Regions from separate parts of the Conyzicola lurida genome, predicted to be linked through region 3. Evidence: predicted binding sites of a transcription regulator. Region 3 holds the regulator's gene; each other region holds the start of a gene.
The links. The regulator HrcA, encoded in region 3, represses chaperone genes, less so after heat shock. The targets are predictions, from matches to a motif close to TTNGCACTCGNNNNNNNCGAGTGCNAA.
Positions count from the first base shown of each region.

Region 1: the regulator HrcA is predicted to act here: its motif matches at 2,880-2,906, upstream of HD599_RS15350 (Hsp20/alpha crystallin family protein).
Region 2: the regulator HrcA is predicted to act here: its motif matches at 1,889-1,915, upstream of groL (chaperonin GroEL).

Region 1 is NZ_JACHMJ010000001.1:3,144,739-3,151,398, forward strand. Features, by position in the region: gene HD599_RS15335 (alpha-amylase family protein) at 1-958, shown strand, start outside; gene HD599_RS15340 (hypothetical protein) at 1,127-1,417, shown strand; gene HD599_RS15345 (SDR family oxidoreductase) at 1,442-2,281, opposite strand; gene HD599_RS15350 (Hsp20/alpha crystallin family protein) at 2,391-2,825, opposite strand; tRNA gene HD599_RS15355 (tRNA-Ser) at 3,199-3,287, opposite strand; gene HD599_RS15360 (LCP family protein) at 3,354-4,565, opposite strand; gene HD599_RS15365 (LCP family protein) at 4,623-5,852, opposite strand; tRNA gene HD599_RS15370 (tRNA-Ser) at 5,895-5,979, opposite strand; gene HD599_RS15375 (HAD family hydrolase) at 6,057-6,660, opposite strand, start outside.
Region 2 is NZ_JACHMJ010000001.1:395,768-402,427, reverse strand. Features, by position in the region: gene HD599_RS02015 (hypothetical protein) at 1-102, opposite strand, end outside; gene groL (chaperonin GroEL) at 218-1,846, opposite strand; gene HD599_RS02005 (cold-shock protein) at 2,088-2,294, opposite strand; gene HD599_RS02000 (LytR C-terminal domain-containing protein) at 2,531-3,103, opposite strand; gene HD599_RS01995 (DUF3263 domain-containing protein) at 3,108-3,443, opposite strand; gene HD599_RS01990 (heme/hemin ABC transporter substrate-binding protein) at 3,619-4,725, shown strand; gene HD599_RS01985 (DUF2332 family protein) at 4,736-5,731, opposite strand; gene HD599_RS01980 (HtaA domain-containing protein) at 5,813-6,660, opposite strand, start outside.
Region 3 is NZ_JACHMJ010000001.1:1,816,960-1,823,619, reverse strand. Features, by position in the region: gene HD599_RS18330 (DUF1990 family protein) at 1-565, shown strand, start outside; gene HD599_RS08765 (nitroreductase family deazaflavin-dependent oxidoreductase) at 594-1,085, shown strand; gene hemW (radical SAM family heme chaperone HemW) at 1,098-2,321, shown strand; gene HD599_RS08755 (DUF4870 domain-containing protein) at 2,337-2,720, opposite strand; gene HD599_RS08750 (magnetosome magnetite crystal formation protein family) at 2,793-3,182, opposite strand; gene hrcA (heat-inducible transcriptional repressor HrcA) at 3,348-4,379, shown strand; gene dnaJ (molecular chaperone DnaJ) at 4,429-5,547, shown strand; gene HD599_RS08735 (16S rRNA (uracil(1498)-N(3))-methyltransferase) at 5,553-6,281, shown strand; gene HD599_RS08730 (histidine triad nucleotide-binding protein) at 6,306-6,659, shown strand.

The sequences.
Region 1 (6,660 bases), 1.3 Mb from region 3:
GCCGCACGCCGGGCTCTTCCGCATCGACTGGCAGGGCTGGACGCCGGGCGACCCCGTGAAGTCCGACGTGTTCGAGGGTCACGACATCCTCGTCGCCCTCGACCACGAATCGGCGCAGGTGGAGGACCTCGTCGTCGACGTCATGACCTACTGGCTCGACCGTGGCATCGACGGGTGGCGTCTCGACGCCGCCTACTCCGTGCCGCCCGCTTTCTGGGCGCGCGTGCTGCCGCGCGTGCGCGAGCGGCACCCCGACGCGTGGTTCACGGGCGAGGTCATCCACGGCGCCGACGTCGACTTCGTCGCGCGGTCGACGATCGACTCGCTCACCCAGTACGAACTGTGGCAGGGCATCTGGCACGGCATCGCCGACGGCAACCTGTTCGAACTCGGCCACGCCATAGGACGCCACAACACCCTGCTCGCCGAGTACGTGCCCTCGACCTTCGTCGGCAACCACGACGTCACCCGCATCGCCTCGGCTATCGGGGCCGACCGGGTCGGCCACGCCGTCGCCGTGCTCTTCACCGTCGCCGGTGTGCCGTCGGTCTACGCCGGCGACGAGTTCGGCTGGGAAGCGGTCAAGGAACAGCGCATCGGCGGCGACGACGCCATCAGACCCGCCTTCCCCGCCCGGCCGCCCCTCGACGCCGAGCTCGACGAACCGTCGGCCGCCCTGCTGCACACGCACCGCCAGCTGATCGGCGTGCGCCGCCGTCACCCCTGGCTCGTACGCGCACACTCCGATGTGGTGGATGTCGCGAACGGGACTCTCATCGTGCGTACCGCGGTCGGCGCAGACGCCGTCATCACCGCGCTCAACATCTCGGACGCCGAACTGCGCGTCCCCGGCACTGCCGCGAACGAGCTGGTCGCCGGCGACGCGGCGCTCGACGGCGACCACATCGTCGTCCCGGCGGGCGGTTGGGCGGTCGTCAGCACCGAGCGGAGCGCCTAGCCCGCCCGCGGATCCCGCGTCGGGGCGACATCCGCCCGCAGTATTTGTTTTCTCGGTGGGATTGCGCCCCATGCCGCCGGGGCGAAGGATGGACGCGTACAAGTGTTGTCCAGGAGTCTCGGGGGAGACGGTTCCCGGCGGCGCGATCTGAGAAATGAGGGGTATCTGATGAGTACGCAGAAAATCCGGGTCGGCAACAAGCGGTTCATCCTGTCGCCGTCGCAAGACCTCGGCGATCTCAAACGGAAGATCGTCGACGCGGTGCTCGCCGGCGGGGCTTTCGTGCCGCTGCTCGCCGCCGGCGACGAGTTCGTGAGCGTTCTGGTGACGCCACACTCCGTCGTGTACATCGAGGAGGCCGAGGGCTACTCCGACAGGGTCGGCGAGCCGGGCGAGTTCGTGTCCGCCGGGTTCGGTCCCGACGAGCCGCTCGCCCTGTACGAGGCGCTGCGCGTGTAGCCCTCGACAACCGCGGGATCTGTCTCAGAGCAGCGGGCGCCCGCCCGTCACGGCGATGACCGCGCCCGTCGTGTAGCTGGACTCGTCGGAGGCGAGCATCACGTACGCGGAGGCGAGCTCTGCGGGCTGGCCGGCCCGGCCGAGGGGCGTGTCGGTACCGAACGACTCGACCTTCTCGGGCGGCATGGTCGCGGGGATCAGCGGCGTCCAGATCGGTCCGGGCGCGACGACATTGGCCCGGATGCCGCGGGGGCCGAGCAACTGCGCGAGCGACGTGGTCAGGTTCGTGATCGCCGCTTTGGTGGCCGCGTACGGCAGCAGCTGAGGCGTCGGACTGTCGGCCTGAATCGAGGATGTCGCGATGATCGACGCCCCGCTCTCCAGGTGCGGCTCCGCGGCCTTCGCGAGGTGGAAGTAGGCGCTGAGGTTGGTCGCCAGCGTGTGGTCCCACTCGGCGTCGTCGATCTCGGCGAGGTTCTCGTGGGTGCGCTGGAACGCGGCGTTGTGCACGAGCACGTCGAGGCGGCCGAACCGCTCGATCGCGACATCCACGAGCCGTCGGCATTCGGCGGGGTCGGAGAGGTCACCGCGCACCAGGACGGCCGTACGGCCTGCCTCTTCGACCCAGCGGCGGGTCTCCTCGGCGTCGGCGTCCTCTTCGAGATAGCCGATCACCACGTCGGCGCCCTCCCGCGCGAACGCGATGGCTACGGCCCGCCCGATGCCGCTGTCGGCGCCCGTGATGATCGTGGTCTTGCCGAGCAGCTTGCCCGACCCGCGGTACGAGTCCTCGCCGTGGTCGGGACGGGGCGTGAGCTCGTCGGTCAGGCCGGGGGCTTCGATCTGCTGTGCGGGTATCGACATGGAGGTCTCCCATTTCGTTCGGTGGTCGGCTTCCTGTCTAGCCCGGGACACGGTTCGGGGCCAGCCCCAGAGGAGCTGGCCCCGATTCCGCCTGAACCGTGTAGGGCGATCAGGTGGTGAGCGTCGGCTGGTTCTCCGAACCGCTGGCCTGCGTGGCGATCTCGATCTTGCGCGGCTTCGCCTTCTCGCTCACCGGCACGATCACGCTCAGCACGCCGTTGTCGTAGTGGGCGCTGATCCGGTCGCGGTCGATGCCGACCCCGAGGCTGAACTGGCGCAGGTAGCTGCCGTACGGGCGCTCCTGCGAGAGCCACTTCGCGCCGTCGGGCTGGGCCGCCGTGCGCTGCGCGCGGATGGTGAGCAGCTGGCCGTCGACGTCCACGTCGACCGACCCGGGATCGATGCCCGGCAGGTCGGCGGCGAGCACGTACTGGTCGCCGTTGCGATACAGATCGACGGGCATCAGCCGCGGTCCACGCCGCAGCTGGAGCAGGTTGTCGGCGACGCGGTCCAGTTCGCTGAAAGGATCAAACGACATGTCCATAATGAGGATTCCCCTTCCGTTGAGGCGAGCCCTGATTGGCTCGACAACAATTTTTTAGCACTCTCAGGCCGAGAGTGCCAAGTGGGATTTCTGGGAGTTCGCCGAGAGCGCACGGCCGCCGTAATCCCCCTTCGCGCTCCGGTGTCGTTGTGCCCTCAACGTCGAGCTGATGCGTTCGGTACCCGGATCGGTGGGAAGGATCGTGGAAGGGAACACCGCGACCGTACCTCAACGTGGCGCGGCAATGGTGTCGTCGCACCGACCGCGGTATGGGCTGGCCTGAGAGAGCGCTCGTGTAGGCGCCGTGGACGAGGCGGCTATCCCAGACACACAAAAACCCGCTAGATCGAGAGGATCTAGCGGGCTTGAAGTGCGGAGACGGAGGGATTTGAACCCTCGGTACCCGTTAGGGTACTCCACCTTAGCAGGGTGGTGCACTAGGCCGAACTATGCGACGTCTCCCTAGTTGTTCGTCAGCAATCATAGCCAATTCCCGCCGGCAGTTTGTGCGCGCCCGCGGAAAGGGCCCTATTGGGCGATCGAACAGGTCGAGTCGGCGGCGGTCTGCCCACGCAGGTCGAGCTCGTCGAGGGGCTCGGCGGTCGCGGCATCCGACGTCTCGGGAACGGCGGTCGGATCGGCGGTCGCGCCTTCGCCGTCGCCCCCGGCCGGCAGCGAGAAGGGCTCGTCGGCGAGGATCTTCGCAAAGAGCTCGCTGGCCTGCGCCTCGACCGGCTGGACCTTGCCCGCGTAGACGCCGGTACCGCCCGTGGTGCTCGGGTACTGCACGAACGAGAAGCGGTCGAGCGGGATGTCCCTGAGCGCGAGCGCGATCGATGCGAGCGTGTCGAGCTGGGCGAAATTGGACGACAGGGTCATCGACGAGGTCGCAGCCCGGGCCAGGTTGTACACCTTCACCGGGTCGCCGAGGGTGTCGCTGCTCTTGATCGTGCGCAGCAGCGACGACAGGAACACCTGCTGCGAGCTGATGCGCGTGAGGTCGCTGCCGTCGCCGACGCCGTGACGCGAGCGCAGGAACGCCAGCGCCTGCTCGCCGGAAAGGGTGTAGGTGCCCGCCTCGGGCAGCACGAGCCCCGAGTACTTGTCGTCGATCGGACCGCTCACGCAGACCGGCACACCGCCGATCGCGTTCGACATGGCGACGACGCCGCTGAATTTGATAAGACCGGCATATTGGATGTCGAGTCCCGTGAGTTCCTCGACGGTGAGCACGGTGCACGGCAGTCCGCCGTACGACAGGCTGACGTTGATCGGCTGTGCGGACATCGCGGAGTAGCTGCCGCTGCCGTCGGCTTCGGGGCAGGACGGGATCCGCACGACCATGTCGCGGGGGATGCTCACCGCGACCGCGTTGGTCTGGTCTTCCGACACGTGCAAGAGCATCGTGACGTCGTTCAGCTCGGCCGAGCCGCGGCCGGCGCAGCCCGACCCGTCTTCGCAGACGTCGCTGCCGACGATGAGGATGTTGAAGCCGCCCTCGATCGCGCCGATCGCCGGCGCTTCGCCCGACTCCTGCCCGGCGAGCTCGACCGTGTCGATTTCGTCGCTCACCTGGGCCGCGACGATCGCCACGATCGACGCCGACGCGACGAGCATGACGGCGACGGCCGCCGCGATGAACTTCACGACCGTCGACCAGCCGCGCGGATGCTTCAACCGTCCGTGGCGCGCGATGGTGCTGGGCGATTGACTCTGAGGCCCCTCGTCGAGTTCATTCATGATGACTCCCGTCGGTGCGTGGTGGCGCAGCGGACTGCGCCCATTGTGCCGGATCGCCTAGTTATTGGCGACCGAGCATGTGTAGTCGGCGGCCGTCTGGCCGGTGATGTCGAGAACGGCGAGCGGGTCGACGGCCGGGTCCGCGGTGGCCGTCGGGTCGACGACCTCGACCGGTGCGTTCGGGTCGACCTCGGAACCGCGGTCGTCGCCGACGTTCGCCAGGGCGAACGGGGTGTCGGCGGCGATCAGGGCGAAGAGCTCGTCGGCCTTGGCCGTCACGGGGGCGACCTTGCCGGTGTAGACGCCGCCCACACCCGTGGTGCCGGGGTACTGCACGAAGGTGACCGATGCGAGCGGGATGTCCTTGAGCGCGAGACCGATCGAGACCAGGGTGTCGAGGCTGGAGAAGTTCTGCGACAGGGTCATCGACTGCGTCGCGGCCTGCGCGAGGTTGTAGAGCTTGAGCGGGTCGCCGAGGGTCTCGCTGCTCTTCAGCGTGCGCACGAGCGAGGAGAGGTAGACCTGCTGCGAGCTGATGCGCGTGAGGTCGCTGCCGTCGCCGACGCCGTGACGCGTGCGGAGGAAGTTGAGGGCGTCCTGACCGCTCATCGTGTACGTTCCCGCGGCGTCGATCTTGAGCCCGGTGTACTTGTCGTCGATCGGTCCGTTGACGCAGACCGGCACGCCGCCCACGGCGTCGCCCATCTTGATGACGCCGTTGAAGGTGATGAGGCCGGCGAACTGGATGTCGAGGCCGGTGAGCGCCTCGACCGTGAGGACGGTGCAGGGAAGTCCGCCGTAGTAGAGCGTCTCGTTGATGGGGCGGGCCGACATGGCCGAGTTGTTGCCCGAGCCGTCTTCGCGCGGGCACGAGGGGATCGGCACGACGAGGTCGCGCGGGAAGCTCACCGCGACGGCGTTGGTCTGGTCTTCCGAGACGTGCAGGAGCATGGTGACGTCGTTGAGCGTGGCGGTGCGGTCCTCGCACCCGCCTTCCTTCTCACACTGGTCGCTGCCGACGATGAGGATGTTGAATCCGCCCTCGTAGGCGCCGATGCTGGGCGGAGGCCCCTCGGTCTCGCCGACGAGGGTGACGGTGGTGACCTGGTCGCTGATCTGGTTGACGACGATGGCGGCGACGGAGGCCCCGCTGACGAGGACGACGACGAGCGCCGCCCCGACGATCTTGAGGATTGTCGCCCAGGGTCCGCTTTTCTTCAGCTGTCCGTGACGAGCGATGCCGGCGACCGTTGCAGACCTGTTTGATCGTGGACGAAGCTCACTCATCGCGGACCCTTTCGGTAGTGGAACGTGGTGAAGTCGAAACAGCGGAGGGCGTGGGATTCGAACCCACGAATGCTTTCACATCACCAGTTTTCAAGACTGGCTCCATCGGCCGCTCGGACAGCCCTCCAGGCAAATCAAGTCCCGAGTGTATCCGATGGCCGACGCGCAACCCTGAATATCGGCCCCTACCGGGTGAAAGGGGGGTTAGAACGAGGCCAGAACCCGCGCGACACCGTCGTTGATGTCTGTTTCGGTCGACTCGTTCGCGGCGGCGACCACCTCGGCCGGCGCCTGCCCCATAGCGACTCCGCGACCCTCGGCGGAGGCCCACTCGAGCATGTCGACATCGTTACGCCCGTCTCCGATCGCCAGCACTCGCGAACGCGGGACGCCGAGCAGCCCGCGTACGCGTTCGAGCGCTGTCGACTTGTTCACGCCGTCGGGAGCGATGTCGAGCCAGGCGGTCCAGCCCACGTTGTAGCTGACCTTGTGGAGACCCATGCGTTCGACGACGGAGAGGAAATCCTCGATGTCGTGCTCGGGCGAGATGACGACGACGCGGGTGGCGTCGTGCTCGAGCAGCTCGTCGAACTCGACCTTCTGGCTGCTCGCCCCGAGAGTGCCGTCGGGGAAGAACCCGGTGAAGCGGTACAGGCCGGTCTCGTCTTCGACGGCGTAGTGCGCCGCTTCGAGGTTGGCCTTGATGGTGGTGAGCACCTCGCCGGGGTTGAACGTTTCGACGAAGTGGCGTGCGTAGCCGGTCGGCGCGTCGGCGTCGCGCTTGAGCGTGATCGCTCCGTTGGAGCAG
Region 2 (6,660 bases), 1.4 Mb from region 3:
TGTGGGCGATGCGGCGGGTTCGGCGGCACCCGGGGTGCATGCCGCGCAGGCGAGGATGACGAGTGCGGCGACGGCTGCGTGCTGGGCGCGAGGACTGCGCATGGGGTCCTTTCGAGTCGAGGGCGGCACCAGTATGCCAGACGACGAGATCTCAGAAAGGGATAGAAAAATGGGCGGCCTCCGTGAGGAGACCGCCCATTTTCTGAACTGCTAGGACTTAGAAGTCCATGCCGCCCGACGGGTCACCCATCGGAGCGGGGTTCTTCTCGGGCTTGTCGGCGACAACAGCCTCGGTCGTCAGGAACAGGCCCGCGATCGATGCAGCGTTGAGCAGAGCCGAGCGCGTGACCTTCACCGGGTCATTGATGCCGGCGGCCAGCATGTCGACGTACTCGCCGGTCGCGGCGTTGAGGCCCTGGCCGACGGGGAGGTGACGGACCTTGTCAGCGACGACACCGGGCTCGAGACCGGCGTTGAGCGCGATCTGCTTGAGCGGTGCGTCGATGGCAACGCGGACGATGTTCGCGCCGGTCGCCTCGTCGCCGACGAGGTCGGTGACTGCGGCGGACTCGAAGGCGATCTTGCCGGCCTGGATGAGGGCGACGCCACCACCGGCGACGATGCCCTCTTCGACGGCAGCCTTCGCGTTACGGACGGCGTCCTCGATGCGGTGCTTGCGCTCCTTGAGCTCGACCTCGGTCGCGGCTCCGGCCTTGATGACCGCAACGCCGCCGGCCAGCTTGGCCAGGCGCTCCTGCAGCTTCTCGCGGTCGTAGTCGGAGTCGGTGTTCTCGATCTCGGCACGGATCTGCTTGACGCGGCCCGCGATGGCGTCGGCGTCGCCGGTGCCCTCGATGATCGTGGTCTCGTCCTTGGTGATGACGACCTTGCGGGCGCGGCCCAGGAGGTCGAGGGTGGCGTTCTCGAGCTTGAGACCGACCTCCTCGGAGATGACCTGGCCACCGGTGAGGATGGCGATGTCCTGCAGCTGCGCCTTGCGACGGTCGCCGAAGCCGGGAGCCTTGACGGCGACCGACTTGAAGATGCCACGGATCTTGTTCACAACGAGAGTCGCGAGAGCCTCGCCGTCAACGTCTTCGGCGATGATGAGGAGCTGCTTGCCCGACTGGATGACCTTGTCGACGATGGGCAGGAGGTCCTTGATGTTGGAGATCTTGCCGTTGACGATGAGGATGTAGGGGTCTTCGAAGACCGCTTCCTGGCGCTCGGGGTCGGTGACGAAGTATGCCGACAGGTAACCCTTGTCGAAGCGCATGCCCTCGGTCAGCTCGAGCTCGGTGCCGAAGGTGTTCGACTCCTCGACGGTGACGACGCCTTCCTTGCCGACCTTGTCGATGGCCTCGGCGATCAGTGCGCCGATCTCGGGGTCGCCGGCGGAGATGGAAGCCGTAGCCGCGATCTCTTCCTTGGTCTCGATCTCCTTGGCGGAGGCGATGAGTGCCTCGATGACGGCCGAGGTGGCCTTCTCGATGCCGCGCTTGAGGCTGATCGGGTCAGCACCGGCAGCGACGTTGCGGAGTCCTTCGCGAACGAGGGCCTGGGCGAGGACGACCGAGGTGGTCGTTCCGTCGCCGGCGACGTCATCCGTCTTCTTGGCTACCTCTTTGACCAGCTCGGCGCCGATCTTCTCGTACGGGTCGTCCAGTTCGATTTCCTTGGCGATCGACACACCATCGTTCGTGATGGTCGGCGCGCCCCACTTCTTTTCGAGCACGACGTTGCGGCCGCGCGGGCCGAGCGTCACCTTGACGGCGTCGGCCAGAATGTTCAGGCCGCGCTCGAGGCCACGACGGGCCTCTTCGTTGAAAGCAATGATCTTTGCCATGTGTGTTTCTCGTCCTTCCCGGACGTCTGCCTACCGAATTCTTTAGCACTCGAACCATGCGAGTGCCAGACACAAAATTAGCACTCGGTAGGGACGAGTGCAAGAAAGCGACGGGGCACTCGGTAGGGACGAGTGCAAGAAAGCGACGGGGCACTCGGGGAGGATCGACGGTCAACTCTCCGGGCGCACAACAATGACCCGCATTACACGGGTCATTGTCGCGAGCGGAAAAGGTGTCGCGCTACTGCGCGAGACGCACCGATTCCGCCTGTGGGCCTTTGCTGCCGGTGCCGATTTCGAAGGTCACGCTCTGACCCTCTTCGAGAACTTTGTATCCCCCCATGTCAATGGCGGAGTAGTGGACGAAGACGTCCTGGCTCCCGCCCTCCACGGTGATAAATCCGTATCCCTTTTCAGCGTTGAACCACTTCACGGTTCCGTTCGCCATGTGTTGCTCCCTGGTGCGTGTATCTCGACGCCCGCACCATGCGCGGTGCGAACAATTCCAGATCGTAACCGGGCAGATGCGCGGAAAAGAGGGGGTTGCGGCCCCTGCGACATGAATAAACAAGGATTAAACACATTGGTAACACAAGTGGCCGTTCGGGCCCGTTTTTGTGAACGCTGCTCTGTATTTATAGAGCGATCGGATGCCCCGTGAGGGCAGCCGAGACCGGCTCGCGACTACGGCGTGGGCGCGTAGTCGGCGCCCAGGACGATCGTGATCGGGGCACCGACGAACGCGGTGCTCTCGCGCACGTCTCCGACGCCGAGGGCCTGCACGAGTCCGCGCGCGATCTCTTCGTCGGCCGGGTTGCTGTAGTAGACGATGGTCTCTTCGATGTCACTGGTCGACGCGGTGGTGAGGCTTCCCACGGGCCACCCGAGGCTGGTGAGTGCCGCGCCCGCGACATCCTGCTGGCCGACGACGGTCGAACCGTTGAGCACGGTGATCGTGATGCCGCGCGCGGGATCGATCAGCGCGGGGTCGGTCAGGGGCAAAGCGGTGGGAGTGGTGGCGTCGGTGGGCGTCGCACTCGGCTCGCTCGCTGCGGGCAGGCCGGGGAACTCGAAGCGGATGCTCGGGTCGACGAGAGAGAGCGTGAACAGGCCGCCGACGATGAGCACCAGAGTGGCGAGTGCTGCCCAGGCGAAACCGATCCAGCCGCCGCCGCGCTTCTTGGGGGCGCGGTGGGCACCGACGCGAACGAGGTCCTTGGGCAGGTCGTCGAACCGGTCTTTCGGGTAACTGGCCATAGTTCTAATCAGTCGTTTCGTCTGGCAGGGTGCTACCTGCTCGGTCCACGGGGCGAGGACTCGCGAGTGATCGCGCAGCTCGGGCGGTCACTCGTTCATCTCTCGCCCGTTGCAAGCGTTTGATGAGCATCGGATCGTGGCGCACAGCGGCCGGCGAATCGATCACGGTGTTCAGTATCTGATAATACCGGGCGGCAGAAAGGCCGAAGACCTCGCGGATCGCCTCCTCTTTCGCCCCGGCGTGACGCCAGAGCTGACGTTCGAAGTCGAGAACTGCCTGGTCCCGCTCCGAGAGGGCGCGGGCGGCGGGCTGGTCTGACTGCAGACTCGCCGACTCCACACTCGTGGCCACGGTTGTACCCCTCACGTTCTGCGCAAGCCTATGACAGCGAAACCGTGCGACCGCCCAATGACGCGGCAGTTCGCAGGCGCGGCCTCCCCGGGCGCGAGAACTTAGGGTATCCTAAATAGACGATCCAGGCCTCGTGGCCGCACCCGGCCGACAGGATTCCCGCATGACACTCCCCCGCCCCGCGTCGTTCGGCGCGCTGCTCTCGGCCGCGATCGTCGTCGCACTGCTCGGCGGCTGCGCGAGCGATGCCGGTGCGCCGGCGGCGGAGACCCCGGCGGCCGACCAGTCGGTACCGCTCGCGGAACTCGACCTGGCCGACGACCCGCGCGTCGTCGAGGGCCCGTCGACAGCGGTGCTCGAGGATGCCGCGATCACGCCGGTCGCGACCGACCCGGAACAGCAGCTGCCGGCCACTGTCACCTCGCACGACCTCGGGGGCGACATCCCGATCACGGTCGAATCGACCGACCGCATTCTGGGCCTCGACATCTCGGGGTCGATCGCGGCGACCATCTTCGGCCTGGGGCTGGGCGACAGTGTCGTCGGGCGCGACGTGTCGACGACGTTCCCCGAGGCGGCCGACCTGCCGCTGATCACCTCGGGCGGGCACTCGGTGTCGACCGAGGCGGTGCTCGCGCTGCGCCCGACCGTGCTCATCACCGACGGCACGATCGGCCCGACCGACGTCATTCTGCAGCTGCGCGAGGCGGGCATCGACGTGGTCTACGTCGACACCGCGCCGAGCATGGACGGCGTGAGTGAGTTGGCGCGGCAGGTCGCGGCCGCGCTCGGCGTGGTTCCGGCGGGCGAGTTGCTCGCGGCGAGCCTGCAGACCGAGATCGCGGACACGATCGCGGAGATCGCCGCCGTCGCGCCGCAGGACGACGCCGACAAGGTGCGCATGCTGTTCCTCTATCTACGGGGCGGATCGGGCATCTACTACCTGTTCGGCGAGGAGTCGGGCGCCGACGAGTTGATCGAGGGCGTCGGCGGCATCGATGTCGCGGGCGAGATCGGCTGGGACGGCATGAAGCCCATGACCGACGAGGCGCTCGTCGCGGGCAACCCCGACCTCATCCTCGTGATGACCGACGGCATCGAGAGCGCCGGCGGCGTGGACGGGCTGATCGAGACGAAGCCCGTGATCGGACTCACTACGGCGGGACAGAATCGTCGCTTCGTCGATATGGCCGACGGCGAGATCCTGAGCTTCGGGCCGCGGACGCCGCTCGTGCTCGACGCTCTGGCGCGGGCGATCTACGCGCCGTAGAGCACTCGCATCAGGGCCGGGCCAGCCAGTCGACGCGGTCGCCGTGGGGCGCGACGAAGGCGAGCGGATCGCCGTCGAGCGCGAGCGCGAACCGGCCGCGCAGCTCCTCGTGCGTCAGCCCGGTGGCGCGGCCGATGCCGTCGACCACGGTCGGGAACAGCCCTGCCGCCTCGAGCGACACCCAGCGCGCGTCGAGGGCGTGTACGGCCGACACGAAGCGTTCGCGCCCGGGACGCGCGACGTAGACCAGCACCCCGCTCGAGATGACGACGAGCGTCGCGTCGGCGGGAGCTTGAGCCGCGAGGGCAGGCAGTGCGTCGGTCACGTCCCCCTCTATTAGTAGGGGTGGATCGGCACGCGCGATGGCGATTGCCGCCCGCACGCGCTCGAGCCGCGCGGCCTGTTCGGGCCAGATGAGCGTTTCGAGCCAGCGGTCATCGGCGGGGTCGGCGACGTCGAGCGGCGCCAGATCGATGCCGGCCCGCCAGACCACCTCGGGTAGCGCGGCGGGCAGCGGCACCTCGCCGCTCGTCGAACACTCGAGCAGCAGGGCGCTCGGTCCGTCGGCCGGGTGCAGCGGCGCACCGCCGTCGTAGCTGTAGCTGTACCGGTCGGGGTAGAGGCAGAGCCCGGCCGCCACGCCCACCTCGAGCAGGGCGAGCGGCCCCGGGATGAGCGCGAGCGCGGGCAGCAGAGCGGCGCAACGCAACGGCTCGTTGGTCTGGGTGAGCCGCACGAGCGCTTCGGCGCGCACCTCGGGCCAGTGGGCGATCGTCCAGTCCCGCCACGGTTCGTATGCTCCGTCGGGGGCCCCGAGCAGGCGCGTGACGGCGAAGAGGAGGGGCGGATGCCGCTTCTGGGCGGGCAACTCGTCCAGAAGCGCGATCAGCCGCGGTTCCGCGGCCACGCCGAGCGCCCAGCGCTCGTAGATCTCCGAGCGGCCGTGGGCCTCGCCGCGGGCGAAACGGAGGTACCACTCGGCCGTCGTCTCGTCGTTTTCGCCCACCGCAGCATCCTGCCACTCATTAAAGAAGGAGGGCGCCGGACCGGTTCGCACAGAACCCGGCCGACGCCCTCCTCCCGTCGGTTACTTCTTGCGGCGCAGCACGATCACGAGCAACACGATGACGGCGATCACGAGCAGTGCGAGCACGACCCAGATGATCCAGCCGAGGTCGGTCGTGGCGGCGACCGGGGCGGCCGCTTCGTCCTCAGGCGCGGCGGTGGCCGTCGTCACGGGCTCGTCCTCGGCGGCCACGGCGCAGTCGGCCGCGGTCGAGAAGGCGATCGTGATCGGGTCGAGCGCTTCCCCGGCCGGGTAGGTGCCGAACGCCGCGGCACCCGCGTCGGTGAGCGCGGCCGGGGCGGCGGTGATGGTCACCGCTCCCCCGTCGTTTTCGAGCACACCCGCGAGGTCGATGCCGGCGAACTCGACGGCCTTCGTGTCGACGACCGCACCATCCTGCGTGGTGCCCGAGATGTCGAGCAGCAGCACGGCGCTGTCGGCGTCGATGAAGCGCACCTGCGGGTTCGACACCGTGGTGTTCAGCACGCCGCCGTGGCCGGTGAAGGCGATCGACCCGGCGAACGCCAGCGATCCCTCGCCGGTCTCGGCGTCGTAGCCTCCGGTGCCGGCGCTCCAGCCGAAGTTCGGCACCTCGTAGGTGGCGCCGTCGGCGACGGTCCACTCGCCGTTGGCGATCGAACCGCTGATGTAGCTGCGGAACGACTCCTTGAAGCCCCAGGTGATGGTCGCGTCATCCACCACACAGCCCACGATCGCGGCGGCGGGTGCCGTGGCGATCGTGATCTCTACGCCGCGGTTGACCGAGCCCTGGAAGGTCAGCGTGTGCTGGCCGGTCAGGCCCACGGGGAGGCGGCCCGTCCAGGTCACGGTTCCGCTGGCGTCGGCCGTCGCGTTGGTGCTGAGCACCG
Region 3 (6,660 bases):
ATACCGGCCGATCGAGCGCCGCGCCCGCATCGGGCACGGCGACGAGCGGTTCGCCTGGGCCTCCGCCGCGGTGCTCAGCTGGGTGGTGCAGAAGAACAGCGGGTTCCGCGTCGAGACCGGGCACACGCCCGACTACGTCAGCGAACTGACCTACACGCCTGTCACGTTCGACGCCGCGGGGGAGCCGGTCGTGCCCTCGCACACCTCGGCGACCGGCGAGACGGTCTTCGCCCCCGACGGCACCGCGCTCATCGCCCCGGGCGACACCGTTCTGCTCTCGATCCGGTTCTGGCCGGTCTGGGTGAAGGCGCCGGCCCGCGTCGTCTACGTCGTCGACGAGCCGAGCCGCCGCGGCTTCGCCTACGGCACCCTGCCCGGTCACCCCGAAGACGGCGAAGAGGCGTTCCTCGTCGAGCAGACCGAGGACGGCGCCGTCTGGATGGTCATCCGCGCGTTCTCCCGTCCCGCCGCCTGGTACTGGTGGCTGGTCGCGCCCGTGCTGCGGGCCACGCAGTGGTTCTACACGCGCCGCTACCTGCGTGCCCTCGGCGGGCCGCTCGAGTAGCACCCGCCCCGCCTGCCACACTCGGGGCATGCACCGCAGCATCCGCGCCGTCACCGCCGCCCTCATGCGCAGCCCCGTGCGGCACGTGCTGCGCCCGCTGATCACCCCGTTCGACCGGTTCCTGTTCCGCGTCTCGGGCGGGCGGCTCAAGCTCAGCGCCCCGATGATCCCGTCGCTCACGCTGTTCACGACCGGGGCGAAGACCGGGCTGCGGCGCGAGACCCCGCTCATGTGCTTCCCCCGCCCGGACGGCGGCTGGTACGTCGCCGGCAGCAACTTCGGGCTGCCGCGGCACCCCGCGTGGACCGCGAACCTCATCGCGAACCCGCTCGCCGAGGTGCACTACCGGCGCGAGACGGTGCCGGTGCGGGCCACGCTGCTCGACCCGCGGCAGGCCGAGGACGTCTGGCCGGTGCTCGAGCGGCAGTGGCCGCGATACCGCGACTACGAGAAGACGGCTCGCCGCGACATCCGGATCTTCGCCCTCGACCGACGTCAGGCGGCACCCGGGCCGGTCTGAGAGAATCAGACAATGCCCAGCGCCCTTCCCCTCGCCGACCCGGCACCCGCCGACGGCCTCCTGCCGTCTTCCGTGATGGATGCCGCGGCGAGCCGTCACCTGGGGATCTACGTGCACGTGCCGTTCTGCCGGGTGCGCTGCGGGTACTGCGACTTCAACACCTACACGTCGGAAGAGCTGCGCGGTGCCAAGCGCAGCGACTACGCGGGCCAGGCGATCGAAGAGGTCGCCCTCGCCGGGCGGGTGCTGCGCGAATCGGGGCTGCCCGAGCGCCGCGTCTCGACCGTCTTCTTCGGCGGGGGAACCCCCACGCTGCTGCCGGTCACCGACCTGGCCGCCATGCTCGCCTCGGTCATCGACGGCTGGGGTCTCGAGCCCGGCGCCGAGGTCACCACCGAGGCCAACCCCGACTCCGTCGACCGCGACTATCTGTTCGCGCTGAAGGCAGCCGGCTTCACCCGTGTCTCGTTCGGCATGCAGTCGGCCGTGCCGCACGTGCTCGCGACCCTCGAGCGCACCCACGACCCGAAGCGTATCCCGCTCGTCGTCGCCTGGGCGCGAGAGGCCGGACTGCAGGTCAGCCTCGATCTCATCTACGGCACGCCGGGGGAGTCGCTCCTCGACTGGGAAGCCTCGATCGACGCGGTGCTCGCCGAGAATCCCGACCACATCTCCGCCTACGCGCTCATCATCGAGGACGGCACGAAGCTCGCCCGGCAGATCCGCCGCGGCGAGGTGGCGCGGCCCGACGACGACCTGCAGGCCGACATGTACGAGCTGCTCGACGCCAAGCTCGCCGCTGCCGGGTACGACTGGTACGAGGTGAGCAACTGGTCGCGCGACTCCGCCCACCGCTCGCGGCACAACCTGTCGTACTGGCAGGGCCACGACTGGTGGGGCATCGGCCCCGGTTCGCACAGCCATGTCGGGGGAGTGCGCTGGTGGAACGTGAAGCACCCGTCGGCGTACGCCGACCGCATCCTCGCGGGCCTCTCGCCCGCGGCCGGGCGTGAGACGCTCGACGCCGAGACGCGACGAGTGGAGCGCGTGCTGCTGCTCACCCGCATCCGTGAGGGCCTGCGCATCGACGAACTTGAGCCGTCGGGCCGCACCGCCGTCGCCGGCCTGATCGCCGACGAACTCGTTAACGCGGCAGCCGCCCTGCGCGGATCAGTGGAACTGACCCTGCGAGGGCGGCTGCTGGCCGACGCCGTCGTACGACGCCTGCTGGAGTAAACGCGGGAGCGGGTGCTACTTGATGAACTGGATCGTCAGCGGGTACTTGTAGGTCTCGCCCTTGTTGGCGGCGACGGCGGCGATGATGCTGAAAACCACGACGACGACGAAGATCGCCAGGTAGAGGATCGACAGGATGCCGAGGGTGATGGCGGCGAGCACGGTCGCTGCCACCCAGTAGATCAACATCGAGAGCTGGAAGTTGAGCGCGGTGAGGGTGTGCGCCCGGATGAAGGGGCCGCGGTCCTTGAGGACGAGGTACCCGACGAGGGCCGGGACGAAGTAGAACAAGATCCCTCCCACGTGGATGAGGGTGGCCCACAGTCGCTCGTCGCTCGGGCTGAGCGGCTGCGGCGTGGTCGGCTGATAGTTGTCTGAGGGCGGGGGCGCGTCTGTCATGCGCTCATTAAAGCAGGGAAGCTCAGTGATTGTCGCGATTATTTTCGCAGCGCTGACTTTTCGTCGAGGACGTCAGCGCAGGAAGCGCACCGACACCGGATAGCGGTACTCCCCGCCCGCGTTGACCCGCGAGCTCGCGGTGAGCGAGAGCACGACGTTCAGCGCGTACAGCGCGGCGGGGAGCACCAGGGTGAGCGACGCGGCCGGACCCAGCGACACGAGCGACATCGCCAGCGACAGCACGCCCGCGACGACCAGCAGCGAGACGTATCCGATCGCCGCGGTGATCTGCCAGTTGAGGGCTTCCTTCGATTCCTTCCGCGCCACCCCCGCGCGCTGCCGGGTGACGACGAAGACGATCAGGGCCGGAATCGGGCCGAGCACACCGCCGAGATGGGCGAGGCTCGCCCACGCGCGGTCGTCGCGGAGCGCGCGGGCGCGGGAGGATACGGAGTCTGTCACTGCGGGGGGTGTGCCTTTCGCCTGACCCCCGTTCGGGGGTGGTCTCGAAGTGCTTCCACACGGTACTGCCTCCGTCCGGTGCGTGCAATCCCTCCCACTCGGCGCAGCGCGGTACAATTGGCAGTCAGGCAGTTCGAGTGCCAACGGGCGAAGGGAGGGTGCGACATGGTGTCGGATCGCAGTCTCGAGGTCCTCCGTGTCATCGTGCAGGACTACGTGGCCTCCCGTGAGCCGGTGGGGTCGAAGTCGATCGTCGAACGGCACTCCTTCGGGGTCTCCGCGGCGACCATCCGCAACGACATGGCCCTGCTCGAAGAAGAAGAGCTCATCGTCGCACCGCACACCTCCTCCGGCCGCGTCCCGACCGATAAGGGCTACCGCGTCTTCGTCGACCAGTTGGCCGACCTGAGACCGCTCAGCTCGGCGCAGCGTCAGGCCATCGAGACCTTCCTCGGCCAATCGGTCGACCTCGACGACGTGCTGTCGCGCACCGTGCGCCTGCTCTCGCAGCTCACCCACCAGGTCGCCCTCGTGCAGTACCCCACTCTCTCCCGATCGCGCGTCCGTCACGTCGAGATCGTGCCTCTCGCTCCGCGCCGCCTGATGACCGTGTTCATCACCGACACCGGCCGGGTCGAGCAACGCCTCGTCGACACCGCCGGAGACATCGACGAACTCTTCCTCGCCGAGCTCCGCAGCACCCTCAACGCGCGCCTCGGCGGACTCGCTCTCGCCGAGGTCGCCGGCTCGCTCGCCCACATCGGCGCGAGCTATCCCGCCGACCGCCGCGACCTCGTCACGCAGATCGCCGCCTCGATCGTCGAACAGGCCACCGAGCGTCGCCAGGAACGACTGGTGATGGCCGGCACCGCGAACCTCGTGCGCACGGAAGAGGACTTCAACGGCAGCATCTTCCCGGTGCTCGAGGCGATCGAAGAACAGGTCACCCTGCTCAAGCTCTTCGGCGAGGTCGACGGCGACCACCACGGCGTCGCCGTCACCATCGGGCGCGAGAACGCCGAGTTCGGACTCGGCGAGACCTCGGTGCTTTCGAGCGGCTACACGTCCTCGGGTGGCGCACTCGCCCGGCTAGGCGTGCTCGGCCCGACCCGCATGGACTATTCCAACAACATGGCAGCGGTGCGAGCAGTCGCCCGCTACCTGACCAGACTGCTCGGCGACGATGGAGACCGATGACCATCGACACCGCCGTGACCACCACCAGCGTGAGGATTGACAAGTAACTGTGGCTGACCACTATGAAGTACTCGGCGTCGACAAGTCGGCGTCTCCCGAAGAGATCAAGAAGGCCTACCGCAAGCTGGCCCGAGAGTTCCACCCCGACGTGAACCCCGAGCCGAGCGCGTCCGACCGGTTCAAGCAGGTCACGCACGCCTACGACGTGCTGAGCGACGCGCGCCAGCGGCAGGAATACGACAACCAGGGCAGCGGCCAGTTCGGCGGCGCCCAGGGTTTCGGCGGATTCAGCGACATCTTCGAGACCTTCTTCGGCGGCGGAGCCCCCGGCGGCGGCGGAAGCGGAGCGGCACCCCGGTCGCGCAAGGAACGCGGCGGCGACGCCCTCCTGCGCGTGGAGGTCGACCTCGACGAGGTCATCTTCGGCACCAAGCGCGACCTCGAGGTGAACACCGCGATCCTCTGCGACACCTGCGAGGGCAGCTGCTGCGCCCCCGGAACCCGCGCCGTCGTCTGCGATATCTGCCACGGGTCCGGCCAGATCCAGCGCGCCGTCCGCAGCCTGCTCGGCAACATCATGACGTCGAGCCCCTGTGGCACCTGCCGCGGCTACGGCACCGTCATCCCGAACCCGTGCCCCACCTGCGCCGGCCAGGGCCGCGTGCGCGCCACGCGCAAGATGACCGTCGACATCCCCGCGGGAGTCGACACCGGACTGCGCCTGCAGCTGCCGAACCAGGGTGAGGTCGGTCCCGCCGGCGGGGCCAACGGCGACCTGTACCTCGAGATCAAGGTCAAGCACCACGAGGTCTACAGCCGCAACGGCGACGACCTGATGGCCACCCTCGAGGTGAGCATGGCGGATGCCGTGCTCGGCACCCGCGTCCGCGTCGACGCCCTCGACGGCGAGCTCGAGCTCGACCTCAAGCCGGGAACGCAGAGCGCCGACATCCTCACGATCAAAGACCGCGGAGTCAGCAAGCTCCGCGGCGGCGGCCGTGGCGACCTCAAGATCGGCGTGCAGGTCGTGACGCCGACGAAGCTCAACGGCAAGGAGCAGGAGCTCATCCGCCAGTTCGCCGGCAGCCACAAGGCCAAGGCGCCGCACCTCGCGTCGTTCCAGCAGGGACTGTTCGCCAAGCTGCGCGACCGCTTCCTGAACGTCTGACACCCATGGCGCACTTCTACCTGAACGAGCTCGTCTCGACCGCCGAGGTCGGGTCACGGGTGTCGGTCGAGGGTGCGGAAGCGCGGCACGCGGTCACCGTCAGCCGTCTCGCGGTCGGCGAGACGGTGTCGATCGGCAACGGCCGCGGGCTCGTCGTGACCGGCACCGTGGTCACCGCCGAGCACACCGACCTCACGATCGAGGCCGTCGAGGTCACCGACGTGCCCCGCACCGAGCCGGCGATCTTCCTCGCCCAGGCACTGGCCAAGGGCGACCGCGACGAGCTCGCGGTGCAGGCGGCCACCGAGCTGGGCATCGACGGCGTCATCCCGTGGACGGCCGCCCGGTCGATCTCCCGCTGGGAGGGTGCGAAGGTCGCCAAGGGCCACGACCGCTGGACCGCGATCGTGCGCGAGGCGACCAAGCAGTCGATCCGTGCCTGGCTGCCCGACGTGCTCGACCTGGTCAGCACGAACCAGCTCGTGCGGCTGTCGTCCGAGGTGCGGATGCTCGTGCTCGAGCCGACGGCGGAGCTCGCCCTGAGCGCGCTCGAACCCGACGACCGCGACATCGTGCTCGTCGTCGGGCCGGAGGGCGGCATCGCGCCGCACGAACTCGAGGCGCTCACCGCGGCGGGGGCCACCCTGGTGCGCCTCGGCGACACCGTGCTGCGCACCTCCACCGCGGGCCCGGCGGCGATCGCTGTGCTGAACGCGAAACTCGGCCGGTGGTGACCGCCAGCGATTAAGCTGGTGGCTATGTCTACTTCCGAGCCGTCGATCTTCAGCCGAATCCTCGCGCGCGAGATTCCCGCGGACATCGTCTACGAGAGCGAATCCGTGTTCGCGATCACCGACATCGCCCCGCAGGCGCCCGTGCACCTGCTCGTGATCCCGAAGACGGGCGAGTACCGCTCCGTCGGCGAACTCGCGAAGGCGGACCCGGCACTCCTCGCCGAGATGGTGGCGGTTGCCGACCAGCTCGCCGCCGAACGCTCCGACGGCGAGTACCGACTCGTCTTCAACACCGGCGAAAGCGCCGGCCAGACCGTATTCCACGTCCACGCACACGTGCTGGGCGGGCAACTCCCGGAAGGAACCCTTGCCGACTAGC